2 regions of the Streptomyces sp. NPDC002573 genome follow, and region 2 is predicted to be linked to the other one. Evidence: riboswitches for the same ligand, from Rfam matches in the RefSeq annotation. Region 2 holds a riboswitch; the other holds the start of a gene.
What was found. Region 2 has a riboswitch for magnesium ahead of ACFYX0_RS39325 (magnesium transporter MgtE N-terminal domain-containing protein). Riboswitches for the same ligand answer to the same signal wherever they lie in the genome.

Region 1: it holds a riboswitch for magnesium, as region 2 does, so the genes downstream of both, ACFYX0_RS26860 (magnesium transporter MgtE N-terminal domain-containing protein) here and ACFYX0_RS39325 (magnesium transporter MgtE N-terminal domain-containing protein) in region 2, are expected to answer to the same signal.

The regions. Positions count from the first base shown of each region.
Region 1 is NZ_JBIARC010000031.1:68,960-76,393, forward strand. It holds gene ACFYX0_RS26845 (cytochrome ubiquinol oxidase subunit I) at 1-197, opposite strand, end outside; gene ACFYX0_RS26850 (dihydrolipoyl dehydrogenase family protein) at 552-1,913, shown strand; gene ACFYX0_RS26855 (hypothetical protein) at 2,158-2,340, shown strand; M-box (ykoK) riboswitch at 2,758-2,933, shown strand; gene ACFYX0_RS26860 (magnesium transporter MgtE N-terminal domain-containing protein) at 3,240-4,607, shown strand; gene ACFYX0_RS26865 (NRAMP family divalent metal transporter) at 4,604-5,893, shown strand; gene ACFYX0_RS26870 (hypothetical protein) at 6,003-6,158, opposite strand; partial or broken gene ACFYX0_RS26875 (thiamine pyrophosphate-binding protein) at 6,260-7,392, shown strand.
Region 2 is NZ_JBIARC010000075.1:14,114-21,547, forward strand. It holds gene ACFYX0_RS39320 (NRAMP family divalent metal transporter) at 1-1,149, opposite strand, end outside; gene ACFYX0_RS39325 (magnesium transporter MgtE N-terminal domain-containing protein) at 1,146-2,492, opposite strand; M-box (ykoK) riboswitch at 2,836-3,008, opposite strand; gene ACFYX0_RS39330 (hypothetical protein) at 3,149-3,421, opposite strand; M-box (ykoK) riboswitch at 3,714-3,887, shown strand; gene ACFYX0_RS39335 (Nramp family divalent metal transporter) at 4,195-5,835, shown strand; gene ACFYX0_RS39340 (MgtC/SapB family protein) at 5,872-6,618, shown strand; gene ACFYX0_RS39345 (hypothetical protein) at 6,701-7,147, shown strand.

The sequences.
Region 1 (7,434 bases), on a different contig from region 2:
CCGAAGCCGACGGCGAAGATCTTCTTCCAGAACCGGAAGATCTGCAGGTACAGAGGATTTCCCGTGCGTACGTAGACCGTGTACACCACGGCCAGGAGCACGGAGAGCCCTACGGTGAGCGCGGGGAAGGTCATGTGGAAGATCGCGGTGATCGCGAACTGCCATCGGGACAGTTCGACGACGGTGGGCGAAGCCATGGGTTCTCCCGGGGAGCAGCAGACTTGACAGGGCATCGGGCGTGGGCCGGGTCTCAGGGCCTCGCCGGAGGGCGCTCAGGCGTGGGACGGCGCGGTGTACACGGTGGTCATGACGGGCCTCCTGCGATGCTGTGCTGAAAATGCACGCCTGACGCTAGGGGCTGAACCGGGGGACAAGTTGCCCCGAAGTGCACGTGCAGCTGCCCGTCAGCGCACCGAGCGTCCGTCGGCTCGCCGTGCGTTCACTCTCAGGCCGACAGCCGTGCGCTCACAGGCACGAGCTGCCGCGCGACTGTCCTAGCCTCTCTGTCCGACGGCCGGTCGGACGGCCGTACGAGCAGAGAGACGTGGAGCATGAACGAGCAGGTGGACGTGGTCGTCATCGGCCTGGGGCCCGGCGGCGAGTACGCGGCGGGCACGCTGGCGGAGTCCGGCCTGGAGGTGGTCGGTGTCGAGGCGGAACTCGTCGGCGGCGAGTGCCCGTACTGGGGATGTGTGCCCAGCAAGATGATGATCCGGGCCGGCAACACGCTCGCCGAGACCCGCCGTGTCTCCGCCCTTGCCGGGCACGCGGACGTCACCCCTGACTGGGGCCGGGTCGCCGACCGTATCCGTGACGAAGCCACCGACGACTGGAACGACCAGGTGGCGGCCGACCGGCTCGCGGCCAAGGGGGGCCGGCTCGTCCGTGGCAGGGGACGTCTCACCGGGCCGCGGCAGGTCACGGTCGGCGAACGCGTCCTTCAAGCGCGCCGGGGTGTCGTGCTGGCCACCGGCAGCAGGCCCCGGATCCCGCCCGTACCCGGCCTCGCGGCGACACCGTACTGGACCAACCGGGACGCCATGGCGGCCAAGGAACTGCCGACGTCGATGCTGGTCCTGGGCGGGGGCGCCATCGGTGTGGAAGTCGCTCAGGTCTTCGCACGCTTCACCTGCCGCGTCACCGTGGTCGAGGGCCAGGACCGGCTGCTGTCCCAGGAGGAACCAGAGAGCGGGGAGCTCGCCGCGCAGGCCCTGAGGGCGGACGGCGTGACGGTGCTCACCGGACTTCGCGCCCGTCAAGTCAGCCATGACGGCACCGAGTTCACCGTTTTCCTCGAAGGAAGCGCGGAGCCCCTGCGCGCCGAGCGCCTGCTCGTCGCCGCCGGGCGGTATTCCGAACTCGCTGATCTGGGCGTCGAGACAGTGGGCCTCGATCCGGCGGCGAGGATCGTGCCCACGGACGGCCGGATGCGGGCGGCGGAGGGGCTGTGGGCGGTCGGTGACATCACCGGCCACGGCGCCTTCACCCATGTTTCGACGTACCAGGCGCAGATCGCCGTCCGCGACATCCTCGACCGGCCCGGCCCCGACGCCGACTACCGTGCGCTGCCCCGCGTCACCTTCACCGATCCCGAGATCGCGGCCGTGGGACTCACGGAGCGACAGGCCCGCCAGCGGGGCTTGCGGGTGCGGACCGCGGTGGTGCCCAGCTCCTCCTCGACCCGCGGCTGGATCCACGGTCCGGGCGGCGAGGGGTTCATCAAGCTGGTCGAGGACTCCGACCGGGGCGTCCTGGTCGGCGCGACCTCGGCGGGACCGGCAGGAGGCGAGCTGCTGTACGGACTGAACGTCGCCGTCCACGCGGAGGTGCCGGTCGAGCGGCTCCAGAACATGATCTACACCTACCCGACGTTCCACCGGGCCATCGAGCCGGCCCTGGCCGCTCTCCGCTGACCGGTCCGGCCCGGCCCTGGCGCGTCCCGCGTCGAAGGCCGGGCAGAGTGGCGTCGTCCCCCGATCCGTCGGCGTCGCGCCTGCTCGACACGGTCTCCGCCGTGGTGATCGACTCGACGGTGCTGGGGAACAATCGGGATGGAGCGGACGGTCGGCGGCTCGACCCGCTGACCGCGCCGGTACTGGCCGCGGACCATGCCACCGGAGTGACGGTCCTCTCTCCGAGGGCCGGCGCATCGGCGACATGTTGTCCCCTGCCGAGGAACTCCTCGGCAGGCGTGAATGCCTCGTCGACCAGTTATGCGCGCTGCGGAACAAGGGCCACGCGGTGCTGATGGTCTCCGGCACCGACACAGAGCCGGCCGCCGGGGACATCGCGGTCGCGGTGCCCGATGCCCCCGGGCGCCGAGACGTGCTGGTCGGCTGATCCGGTGTGCGTGGACGGTCTGGAGGATGTCTTGCACGCAGTGCCCGCGGCCCGGACGGTTTCCCGACACTCTGTCCAGCCGGCACTGGCGGGATCAGCCGCCGGACCATTGCTCGCCCTCACGGCCCCGAAGCACGGCTTCGCCCTCATCCCCGTGCACACCGTGACCTTCGTCCCTCTGCCGTGGGCAGTCGTAGCGGCACGCCGGTCCACCCGCGCCCCGAGGCCGGCCCGACGCCATGCATGACGCCGGCGGACCGTGTCTGTCGGCCCTGCGGCCCTACGTGCCGCGATCAGGCCCTTGCCGCCGGCGAGGCGGAGGCGGCGACGGTCACGGTCCCGTAGGTGCGAGGTCAAGCGCCGGTCATGGATTGGGAGGGCGGGGCAGCGAGGGCGTATCGTTAACGCGGTTTTGATGAGGCACCTCGTTCGGTGAGGCGTCTTCACGGACACAGGCCACTGATCCCACCCGTCGAGAGACGCTCCGGATCAGGACAGGTCTCCCCGGCCCAAGGGGTGACCCCAAGTGGCTTCCCCGTGCGTATGGGGGACACGCCGTGGAGTGCCAAAGCTCTGACGAGTTGGGGTGCGCCGGTCTCCGGTCGGCTGCCCTTGCCGTATGGCCGTCGTGTCGCGCGCGGCCGCCGGGATCGGGAGGAGGCGAGCATGGACAGTAGTCCGGGCCATAGTCGGCCCCTTTCCGCGTTGTCCTCGCCGTCCCTCCGCGGCCTGAGGCAGCCCGTTCTCCTCCACTGACCCGACCCCGCCTGGCACCGTCGCTGGCCTGCCCTGGCGAGGAGGGCCGCCGTGTGTCCTGGCGCCGAGTCCGGTGGCAGGGGGAGCGTGCGCTGCCGCGGCCGCCCGGTGCCCCGCCATGCCGGGGCAAGGGGGTGTTCACCTTGTCCGTCAACACTCTGCTCATGTCCACCTCGGCCCGTCTGCGTGACCGCCGCGTCGATCTGGAGCGCCGCGCCACGGCCTCCAAAGCCGTCCGTACGTCCCTGGTCTCGCTGGCCGGACTGATCGGCGGCCCGGTCACCAACCAGGCCGGGGAGGAGGTCGGCCGCGTGGTCGACGTGGTTGCCCGGCTCTACGGCGAGGAGTCGTATCCGCCGGTGACCGGACTGATCCTACGGATCGGGCGGCGGCGTACGTTCCTCGCTTCGGACGCCATCGGCAAGGTGCACGCCGGACACGTACGGTTGCGCACCGCGCGGATCGACCTGCGGGACTTCTCCCGGCGCCCGGGTGAAGTGCTGCTCGCCAGGGACGTCCTCGACCATCAGCTGGTGGACGTGGACGGTGTACAGGTCACCCGGGCCGCCGACCTGTACCTGGCGCCCCTGGTCGACAAGGTGCTCCTGGTCGGCGTCGACGTCTCCCTGCCCACCCTGTTGCGCCGGCTCGGCCCGCGTCGCTGGCAGGCGAGGCCGACCCCGGAGCGGGTGCTGGACTGGCAGGCAGTCGCCCCGTTCGGCGAGCAGGCCACCGAAGGACCGGCCGAGGTGCGGCTGCGGGCCTCTCGGACCGCGCTGCACCGGCTGCGCCCGGGCGAGCTGGCCGACATCCTCGAAGACCTCGGTCGCAGCGAGCGGCAGCAGTTGCTGGAATGGCTGGAGCCGGAGCAGGCGGCCGACGCGCTGGAGGAGATGGAACCGGCCGAGCTGGAGAATCTTCTGCGCGAGGCGGCACCCGACCACGCTGCCCGGCTGGTCGACGAGATGGAGCCCGACGAGGCCACCGATGCCCTGCGCGACCTCACCGGTGAGGAGCGTGAGGCGTTGCTGACCCGCATGCCGTCCGGCGAGGCGGCGGAGCTGCGCCGTCTGCTGCGGCACCGGGAGGGCACGGCGGGTGGTGCCATGACCACCCTCCTGGTCACCGCCCGCGCGGACGATACCGTCGCCGAGGTGCGGGGCCGTTTGGCCGAGCAGGCCGAGCACCGCACCGAGATCGATGCCGTCGCTGTCGTCGACGAGCGTGACCGACTGCTGTGCGACATCACCCTGTTCGACCTGGCGGTGGCCGAGGATACGTCCCTGGTGGCTGATCTCACCGCCTGGCTGGCCCAGTTCGGCACTCCTGTCACCGTCCGCCCGGACACCCCGCTGGCCGAGGCCGCCGACCAGTTGGTCGCCGCCCGAGCCTCTTCCCTGTTGGTGGTCGACGACGCCGACCGCCCGCTCGGCCGAATCCTGGCCGACGACTTGCTCGATGCGATGCTGCCCGAACGCGGGCGCCTGCACTTCCGGAGGTTCCTGCAGTGACCGGCGACCTGGACACCGTCACCCCGACCCAGGAGGCGGCGCCTGCCCGTCGCACCGGCTGGCGGCGCATCACCATGGTTGCGGCGATCGCGGGCCCTGGCCTGGTCGCCGCGAACGCGGGCAACGACGCAGCCGGCATCGCCACCTACGCCTCGGCAGGATCCCAGTTCACCTACGGCACCCTGTTCTTCATGGTGCTGGTCACCATCGCCCTGGTGATGGTGCAGGAGATGGCCGTCCGACTCGGCGCCCACACCGGCAAGGGACTTGGCGCCCTGATCCGCGAGCAGTTCAGTCTCCGCCTGACCGCACTGGCCGTGTTCTGCCTGCTGCTGGCCAACACGGGCCTGGTCGTCTCGGAGTTCGCCGGTATCGGCGCCGCCTTCGAGCTGCTGGGCGTCCCCAAATGGGCGGTCATCCCGCCGGCGGCGATCCTGCTGTGGGCGCTGGTGCTGTTCGGCTCCTACCACTGGGCCGAGCGCATCTTCCTGATCATGTCCCTGGCGTTCTTCGCCTATCCGATCGCGATGATCCTCGGCCATCCTGACTGGGGCGCCGTAGGCCACCATCTCGTGATCCCCCACATCGAGCCCAGCAAGGACTTCATCCTCCTCGCGGTGGCGTTGATCGGTACGACGGTCAGCCCGTACATGCAGTTCTACGCGGCCGCAGGCGTCGTCGACCGAGGCGCCAGGCCCGCCGACTACCCGCTCATCCGGGCCGACGCCGTGCTCGGCGCCGTCTTTGCCTGTGTCATCAGCCTGACCATCATCATCTCCACGGCGTCCGCCATCGGCGGGACGGGCCCGCTCGACTCCGCCGCCCAGGCCGCCGAAGCTCTGAAGCCTGTTGCGGGGAAGAACGCCGAACTCCTCTTCGCCGTCGGTCTGATCGGCGCCTCCGCCCTGGCCGGGGCCGTCGTGCCGCTCTCCGCCAGTTACGCCATAGGAGAAGCCGCCGGCGTGGAGCGCTCGGTCTCCCGCAGCTTCCGCGACGCCCCACTGTTCCTGGGCCTGTTCACGGCCCAGATCGTGCTGGGCGCCACGGTGGCGATGACCCCGGTCGACGTCATCCAGCTCCTTATCGGAACCCAGGTCCTACAGGGCCTGATCAGTCCGATCGTTCTGGTCTACCTGCTCGTCCTGACCAACCGACGGTCGCTGCTGGGCGATGCCGCCAATGGGCCGCGCTACCGTATCGCCGCCACGGCCGTGGTCGTCGGCGTCGCCGCCATGTCCACCGTGCTGCTCGCCCAGACGGTACTCGGCTGGTTCGGCCTGGCGTGACCCTGGGACGCGGCGCGCGGTGGGAGAACCCCGGTGCCATCGTGTCCACGTTCCCGTGTTTGCCGCCGCCAGCACCGGAGGGAGATGAGCGTCTGCGCAGGCGCCCTCATCAGTCGGGGGTCCGGGCGACGCCGTCCAGCTTGTCCGCCTTCGCATCGGCGACGAGCGAGGAGAGCTGGTCGGCGCTCATCCGGACGCGCTGACCGTAGTCGTCGGTCAGGATGACCGTGCGCTGCCGGAACCGATCTCGTGCACCGACAGTCAACTGTGGCTCATCCCGCTCACTAACGTGATCCAGGCGTGAGGCGGCCCCGCCGTGCCCTCGCAGGGCGGGGCCCGCGGTGATGCCGGAATTCGAGGAGTGCCATGGCCAAGCAGACCATCGCGGAACAGTACGTCGACCTGATGGCGCGTGCCGGTGTGCGCCGCATCTACGGCGTGGTCGGGGACAGCCTCAACCCGGTGGTCGACGCGGTCAGACGGCACGACACGATGGAATGGGTCCAGGTACGGCACGAGGAGGTCGCGACTTCGCCGCCGGCGCGGAGGCCCAGCTCACCGGCCGGCTGGCCGCCTGCGCGGGCTCCTGCGGTCCCGGCAACCTCCACCTGATCAACGGGCTCTACGACGCCCACCGCTCGATGGCACCGGTACTCGCGCTCGCCGCCCACATACCCAGCGGCGAGATCGGAACCGGCTACTTCCAGGAGACCCACCCCGACCGGCTGTTCGCCGAGTGCAGTCACTACTCCGAGCTGGTCTCCTCGCCCCACCAGATGCCGCGCGTGGTGCAGACGGCGGTCCAGCACGCCGTCGGCCGGCGTGGTGTCTCGGTCGTGGCCCTGTCCGGCGACACCGCTGCCGAGGACTCCCCGGACGCGGCACCCGAACTCGCCATGCCCCTGGACCTGCCCGCCATCCGCCCCAGCGACCTGGAGATCGCCCGGCTCACCGAACTGGTGGACGCCGCCGAACGCGTCATGGTGTTCTGCGGGCGGGGTGTCGCCGGAGCGCATGCCGAGGTGATGGCGTTCGCCGAGAAGACCAAGGCACCGGTCGGTCACGCGCTGCGCGGCAAGGAGCACGTCCAGTACGACAACCCGTACGACGTCGGCATGTCCGGTCTGCTCGGCCACGGAGCCGCGTACGAGGCCATGCACGAGTGCGACCTGCTGCTGCTCCTCGGCACCGACTTCCCGTACACCGACTTCCTGCCCCGCCATGTGCGGACCGCGCAGGTGGATGTGCAGCCCGAGCGGCTGGGGCGGCGCACGCAACTCGATCTCGCCGTCTGGGGCGACGTGGGCGAGACCCTGCGGTGCCTCAGGCCCGCGGTGCGGGAGAAGCCGTCACGCCGGTTCCTCGACCGTATGCTGGAGCGGCACGCCCACGCACTCGAGGGCGCGGTGAACGCCTACACCCGCAACGTCGACAAGCACACCCCGATCCACCCCGAGTTCGTGGCCTCCGTGCTGGACGAAGAGGCCGACGACAACGCCGGCCCGCGCGGGCATGAGGTCGGCCGTTGAGGGCCGGAGTGA
Region 2 (7,434 bases):
CACCAGCAGGTAGACGAGCACGATGGGGCTGATCAGGCCCTGCAGTACCTGGGTGCCGATCAGCAGCTGGATGACGTTCACCGGGGTCATCGCCACTGAGGCGCCGAGTACGATCTGGGCGGTGAACAGGCCTAGGAAGAGCGGGGCGTCGCGGAAGCTGCGGGAGACGGAGCGTTCCACGCCGGCGGCCTCGCCGACGGCGTAGCTGGCCGATAGCGGTACTACGGCGCCGGCCAGGGCGGAGGCGCCGATCAGGCCCACCGCGAAGAGGAGTTCGGCGTTCTGCCCGGCGACCGGTTTGAGTGCCTCGGCGGCCTGGGCGGCGGAGTCCAGCGGGCCGGTGCCGCCGATCGCCGCGGCGGTGGCGATGATGATCGTCAGGCTGATGATGCAGGCGAACACCGCACCGAGCACGGCGTCCAACTTGATGAGCCGGTAGTCCTCGGGCTTGGCGCCCCGGTCCACGACACCCGCCGCGGCGTAGAACTGCATGTACGGGCTGACGGTCGTGCCGATCAGGGCGACGGCGAGCAAGATGAAGTCCTTGCCCGGCTCCATGTGCGGAATCAGCAGGTGCTTACCGACCTCGCCCCAGTGCGGGTGGCCCAGGATCATTGCTATGGGGTAGGCGAAGAACGCCAGCGACATGATCAGGAAGATGCGTTCGGCCCACCTGTAGGAGCCGAACAGCACCAGCGACCACAGCAGGATCGCGGCCGGCGGGATGACCGCCCACTTGGGCACGCCGAGGAGTTGGAAGGCGGCGCCGATGCCGGCGAACTCGCTGACGACGAGGCCGGTGTTGGCCAGCAGCAGGCAGAACACCGCCAGTCCGGTCAGGCGCAGGCTGAACTGCTCGCGGATCAGGGCGCCGAGGCCCTTGCCGGTGTGCGCACCGAGCCGCACAGCCATTTCCTGGACCATGACCAGGGCGATGGTGACCAGCACCATGAAGAACAGGGTGCCGTAGGTGAACTGGGAACCGGCCGAGGCATACGTGGCGATGCCGGCGGCGTCGTTGCCGGCATTCGCGGCGACCAGGCCCGGCCCGGCGATCGCAGCGACCATGGCGAGACGGCCCAGGCCCCGCCGCCGCCTCGCGGGAGCGGCGGGGGGCGCGGCCGTTGTGGTGTCCAGGTCGCGGGTCACCGCAGGAACCTCCGGAAGTGCAGGCGCCCGCGCTCGGGCAGCAGGTAGTCGAGCAGGTCGTCGGCCAGGATTCGGCCGAGGGGCCGGTCGGTGTCGTCGACCACCAGAAGTGAGGAGGCACGGGAGGCGACCAGCTGGTCGGCGGCCTCAGTCAGCGGCGTGTCGGGGCGTACGGTGACCGGAGGGCCGAACTGGGACCGCCAGGTCACGAGGTCGGCCATCGGGCTGGTGTCTTCGGCGACGGCCAGGTCGAACAGTGCGACGTCGCACAGCAGCCGACCGCTGTCGTCCACCACGGCGATGGCATCGATCTCGGTGCGGTGCTCGGCCTGTTCGGCCAACTGCGCCCGCGCCTTGGCGACGGTCTCGTTCGGGCGGGAGATGATCAGCAGGGTGGTCATGGCGCCGCCCGCGGTGTCCTCGCGGTGGGTCAGCAGCCGCCGCAGCTCTGCGGCCTCGCCGGCCGGCATGCGGGACAGCAGGGCCTCGCGTTCCTCGCGGGTGAGGTCGCGCAGGGCGTCGGTGGCCTCGTCCGGTTCCATCTCGTCCACCAATTGGGCGGCGTGTTCCGGTTTGGCCTCGCGCAGCAGGTTTTCCAGCTCGCCCGGTTCCATCTCCTCCAGCGCGTCGGCGGCCTGCTCTGTCTCCAGCCAGCCCAGCAGCTGCTGTCGTTCCTCGCGGCCGAGGTCTTCGAGGATGTCCGCGAGATCGGCCGGGCGCAGCCGCTGCAGCGCGGCTCGGGAGGCGCGCAGCCGCACCTCCGGCGGGCCCTCGGTGGCCTGCTCGGCGAACGGGGCCACGGCCTGCCAGTCCAGCACCCGCTCCGGGGTGGGCCGGGCCTGCCAGCGGCGCGGGCCGAGTCGGCGCAGCAGCGTGGGCAGCGAGACGTCCACCCCGACCAGCACGATCTGGTCGACCCTCGGCGTCAGGTACAGGTCGGCAGCCCGGGTGACCTGGATGCCGTCGACGTCGACGAGCTGGTGGTCGAGGATGTCCTTGGCCAGCAGCACCTCGCCGGGGCGGCGGGAGAAGTCACGCAGGTCCACGCGGGCGGTGCGCAGCCGTACGTGCCCAGCATCCACGTTGCCGATGGCGTCCGCGGCCAGGAAAGTCTGCCGGCGTCCGATGCGCAGGATCAGCCCGGTGACCGGCGGATACGGCTCCGCGCCGTACAGGCGGGCGACCACGTCGACGACGCGGCCGACCTCCTCACCCGCCTGGTTGGTCACCGGGGCGCCGATCAGCCCGGCCAGCGAGACGAGGGAGGTGCGCACGGCCTTGGAGGCGGTGGCCCGGCGTTCGAGGTGGACCCGGCGGTCGCGGAACCGGGCCTTGGTGGACATGAGTAGAGTGTGGGCAGCCAAGGTGAACACCCCCTTGCCCCGCCATGACGGGGCGGCGGGCGGCCGTAGGCAGTGCTCTTCCTCCCCGTCCGGCCGGCGGCAGGCACGCCGGGGCATACGCCGACACGCGGCCTGCCAAGCCGGTGAGCAGGGCGGATTACCGGCTGCGGGCCGGATGGATCAGGGAAGAACGAGCTGCCGCGGGCCGCGGAAGGACGGCGCGGACAACACGAAGAGGGGCCGACTATGGCCCGGACTACTGTCCATGTCGCCTCCTCCCGGTCACGGCCGCGCACGAGTGTCGCGGTCTTGCGGCAAGGGGCAGCCGGGCACGTTCGGGCCCGACACACCCCAACTCGTCAGAGCTTTAGCACTCCACGGCGTGATCCCCTGCGAGGGGAAGCCACTTGGGGTCACCCCTTGTGCCGGGGAGACCTGTCCTGATCCGGAGCGTCTCTCGACGGGTGGGATCAGTGGCCTGTGTCCGTGAAGACGCCTCACCGAACGAGGTGTCTGTTTTAAACCACACAAAGACTACGCCCGCATCCACTCGCCTCCCTAATCCATGACCTGCCGGAGGGCAACCGGACCGTGTCGAGCGTCTTGGACTCTTCCGATACCGAAGGCAGGACCGTCACCGGCGTTGCCCACCCTGGTCACCCGCCGCCTGGGCCTTCTGGTGAAAACCTCGCCGCCACCCACCCCTGTACGACGGCCACGGGCAGGCGCCCGTCCGCGGCGACAACGTCCGCGGGTATGCCGGTGACCCAGGCGGCAAGCACAGCTCTGCGCAGGTCGGCGGCGCGGACGGCGACCCCGGCACGAAAGGCACCCGCGGAGCCCGCTCTCAGTTTCGGAGCGTCTTCGGCCAGCTGCCGGGCGGCACGGCGGACAGCGCGGCGGGCGTACCGGATGTCGAGGTCACTCATGCCGCTGCACGCTTCCTTTCCGCGTTGAAGGACGTGTCGTCCAGGTGCCAGTGCAGGTCGCGCACGCCGGGTCCCAGTGAAGAGCCGGGCGGCCCGCTGTTCCAGTCTGCGGCCAGATCTCCGCTGATCAAGACCGGGGCCTCATCGGTTGCCGGCAGACAACGAAAGGACGCATTCGAAGAACCCGCTGCCGTATCGGCGCTTCGTGAGAATGGGGTCAGCGGGGCGTCAAGGATGGGTCAATCGGGCGAGCGGCACCCCCGGTGCGAGCGTACGCTGGTCGAGGTTTGAAGAGGCACCTCGTTCGGTGAGGCGTCTTCACGGACACAGGCCACTGACCCCACGACGTCGAGAGACGCCCAGGTTCAGGACACCTCTCCCCGGCCTAAGGGGTGAGGCCAAGTGGCTTCCCAGTCAATGGGATTACGCCGTGGAGTGCCAAAGCTCTGACGAGTTGGGGTGAGCCGCCCGTCAGGGGCTGGCCGCTCCTTGCCGAGTCGATGAGGACGCCATTGATGGGCGTCTCCGGCCGGAAGGAGGCGAGAGACATGGAATGCAGTAGTCCGGGCCGAAGTAGGCCCCGCACCCGCTTGTCCTCGCATTCTTCCGGCACGCGGTAACCACCTCCCCTGCGCGGCACCCCGGCCGCGCCATGTCCACGGGCACGTCTGTGCCCGCTGGTGATGTTGTCCTGCGCGCATTCGGCGCGCAGGGGTGATGGCTGCTGCGTGCCCCCGACCTCCCCCGTACCGGGGGGCTAGGGAGGCACCACCATGAACGAGACCACCCTGACCACGGTCGCCGCGCCCCGCGCGGCTGTACTCGACGACGCGCACCTCGGCGACATCCACGGCGCGCTGGGCACCATCCGCCTGGATGACCACGGTGAGCGCCGCGGTCTGTCGGCGAAGCTGAAGACGCTGCTGGCGATCGTCGGCCCGGGCCTGATCGTGATGGTCGGCGACAACGACGCCGGCGCGTTCGCCACCTACGGCCAGGCCGGCCAGAACTACGGCACCCACCTGCTGTGGACGCTGCTCCTGCTGGTGCCCGTGCTGTACGTCAACCAGGAGATGGTGCTGCGCCTCGGCGCGGTCACCGGTGTCGGCCACGCCCGCCTGATCCTGGAGCGGTTCGGCAAGTTCTGGGGCGCGTTCAGCGTCATCGACCTGTTCCTGCTGAACGCGCTGACCCTGGTGACGGAGTTCATCGGGATCACGCTGTCCGCCGGTTACCTGGGGCTGCCGAAGGCGGCGGCGGTGGTTCTGGCGGCCGTGATCATCGTGGCGTCGGCGTTCACCGGTTCCTTCCGCCGTTTCGAGCGGGTGGCGATGACGCTGTGCGCGGCCTCGCTGCTGCTGGTGCCGATCTACTTCATGGTCCACCCGCACACCTCGCAGATGGCCGCCGCCTTCGTCACCCCGAACCTGCCCGGCGGCTCCGGGCAGCTGTCCACGGTGATGCTGCTGATCATCGGCATCGTCGGCACGACGGTGGCGCCCTGGCAGCTGTTCTTCCAGCAGTCGTACGTGATCGACAAGCGGATCACGCCGCGGTTCATGCGCTACGAGAAGGTCGACCTGTGGATCGGCATCGTCATCGTGGTGATCGGGGCGGCGGCGATGATGGGCTTCACCGCCGCCGCGTTCGCCGGCACGCACGGCTTCGGCCAGTTCACCGACACCGCCGGAATCGCGCACGGGCTGGAGGCCAAGGCCGGGAAGCTGGCCGGGGTGCTGTTCGCGATTGCGCTGCTGGACGCCTCGATCATCGGCGCGTTCGCGGTGTCGCTGTCCACCGCGTACGCGATCGGTGACGTGCTGGGCATGAAGCACTCCCTGCACCGTGGGATCGGCGGCGCGAAGGGCTTCTACGCCGTCTACGCCGGACTCGTCGGCGCCGCGGCCACGATCGTGCTGATCCCGGGCTCGCCGCTGGGCCTGCTGACCGAGGGCGTGCAGACCCTCGCCGGGGTCCTGCTGCCCTCCGCGAGCGTGTTCCTCCTGCTGCTGTGCAACGACAAGCAGGTGCTCGGACCGTGGGTGAACGGGCCGAAGACCAACGCCTTCACCGCCGCCGTGGTCGGCGTGCTGGTCACGCTGTCGGTGATCCTGACCGCCTCGGTCCTGTTCCCGAACATCAGCGCGAACGCGATCATCGACATCATGGCCGCCTGCGCCGTCGCCGGGGTGCTCGCCGCCGGGTACGCCTTCACCCGTCGCCGTACGGCCACCAAGGAGGACCCGATCGACCGCACCGGCCGGGACACCTGGCGCATGCCCCCGCTGGCAACCCTCGCCCCGGCCGTGATGTCCAGCGGCAAGAAGATCGGCATGGGCGCGCTGCGCACCTACCTGCTGGTCTCGATGATCCTCGCGGTCATCAAGATCATTAAGGTCGCGGTCAGCCAGTAAATCACTCCACCGCCTCACTCTGAAGGAGGCCGGGCCATGCACGCCCTGACCACGATGGACTTCCTGATCCGGCTCGCCACCGGCGCGGCCTGCGGCGCGCTGATCGGCGTAGAGCGGCAGTGGCGGGCGCGGATGGCGGGCCTGCGCACCAACGCGCTCGTCGCCACCGGAGCCACACTGTTCGTGCTCTACAGCGTGGCCGTGGGCGACGCGGGCAGCCCGACCAGGGTGGCCTCCTACGTCGTGTCCGGGATCGGGTTCCTGGGCGGCGGGGTGATCCTGCGCGACGGCGCCGGTGTACGCGGACTGAACACCGCCGCCACCCTGTGGTGCTCGGCAGCGGTCGGCGTGCTGGCCGCCTCCGGACGACTCGCCCTGGCCACGCTCGGCACGCTGACGGTACTCGGCATCCACCTGCTGCTGCGCCCGGCCGGACGCCTGCTGGACCGGGCACCGGCCGCCGGCAGCGACCCCGACGCCCAGGTACGGGCCAGCGTGCACCTGCGCTGCGAGCGGCCGTCCGAGACCCACATCCGGGCGCTGCTCGCCCAAGCCCTGACCACCTCCGGCCTGACCGCGACCGGGCTGCGGGCCCGCCGCGAGGGCGAGGACACCACCAGCGTGCGGGCCAGCGTCACGGTCAGCGGCGACGTCGCCGCCGCGCTGGAGCAGGTCATCTCCCGTCTCTCACTGGAGCCCGGGGTGCACGACCTGCACTGGCACGTGAACGACGAGGACGACGACGAACGGACACCCCGGGAAGGGCGGCGGGCGCTGGCCTGACCCCCGCGGAAAGAGCCTGACGGCCCCAGGACAGCAGTCCACTCGACAAGACACGATGAAGAGGAAAACAGGGAGGTGCGGCATGCGGACGGTACCCCACCCCCGCACCGGGGAGGGCGCGGCGATCCTCGGCGTGCTCACGCTCGTCGTACTGGAGACCGTCGCGGTCAACACCGCCCCCACCCGCGACAAGCCGATGGTCGGCGGCGCGCTGATGGGTGCCGCGACTGCGGCGTTCATCCTGATCGCGGCCCTGTGGCACCACCACCGGCAGGCCGAGCAACGCACCCGCAAAATCGTGCCGGAGGACCTGGGGGAGGAGTGGTTCACTGCCAAGTCCCTGGAGGGCTTTCCGATGGAGGCCGTCCGACCGTTCCTGCTCGGGCCGAACGCCCCGAGCCTGAACAGGCTGTACACGGCGTGGCTCCTCGCCACCCACGGCCATGATCCGGCCTGGATCGCACACCACATCGACCTGCCCCCCGACGTGGTGCATCTGCTGGCTGACGCAGCCCGCCAACGGAACTGACCACAGGCGCCACGCAAGGCCGGGGCTGCCAACCGGTGAGTCTGCAGGCATGCGGCCAGGGCGAGCCCCGCGGCACAGGAGGCGGCGGGCTTATCGGCGGCCAGCTCGACGGAGTGGGCTTGCGGGCCGGGCGCGGCTTCGGCTTGGCGTCGGCGGCCGGTGTGCCGGGCTTGGTGTGGCGGGGCCGCGGCGGGGTGGCCTTGGGCTCGGCCGAGGCCTGCGGTTCCGGTGTGGGCTTGGGCGCGGATCCGGGCTGGTTGGCCTCGGCCTGGGCGGTCGCCTCGGCT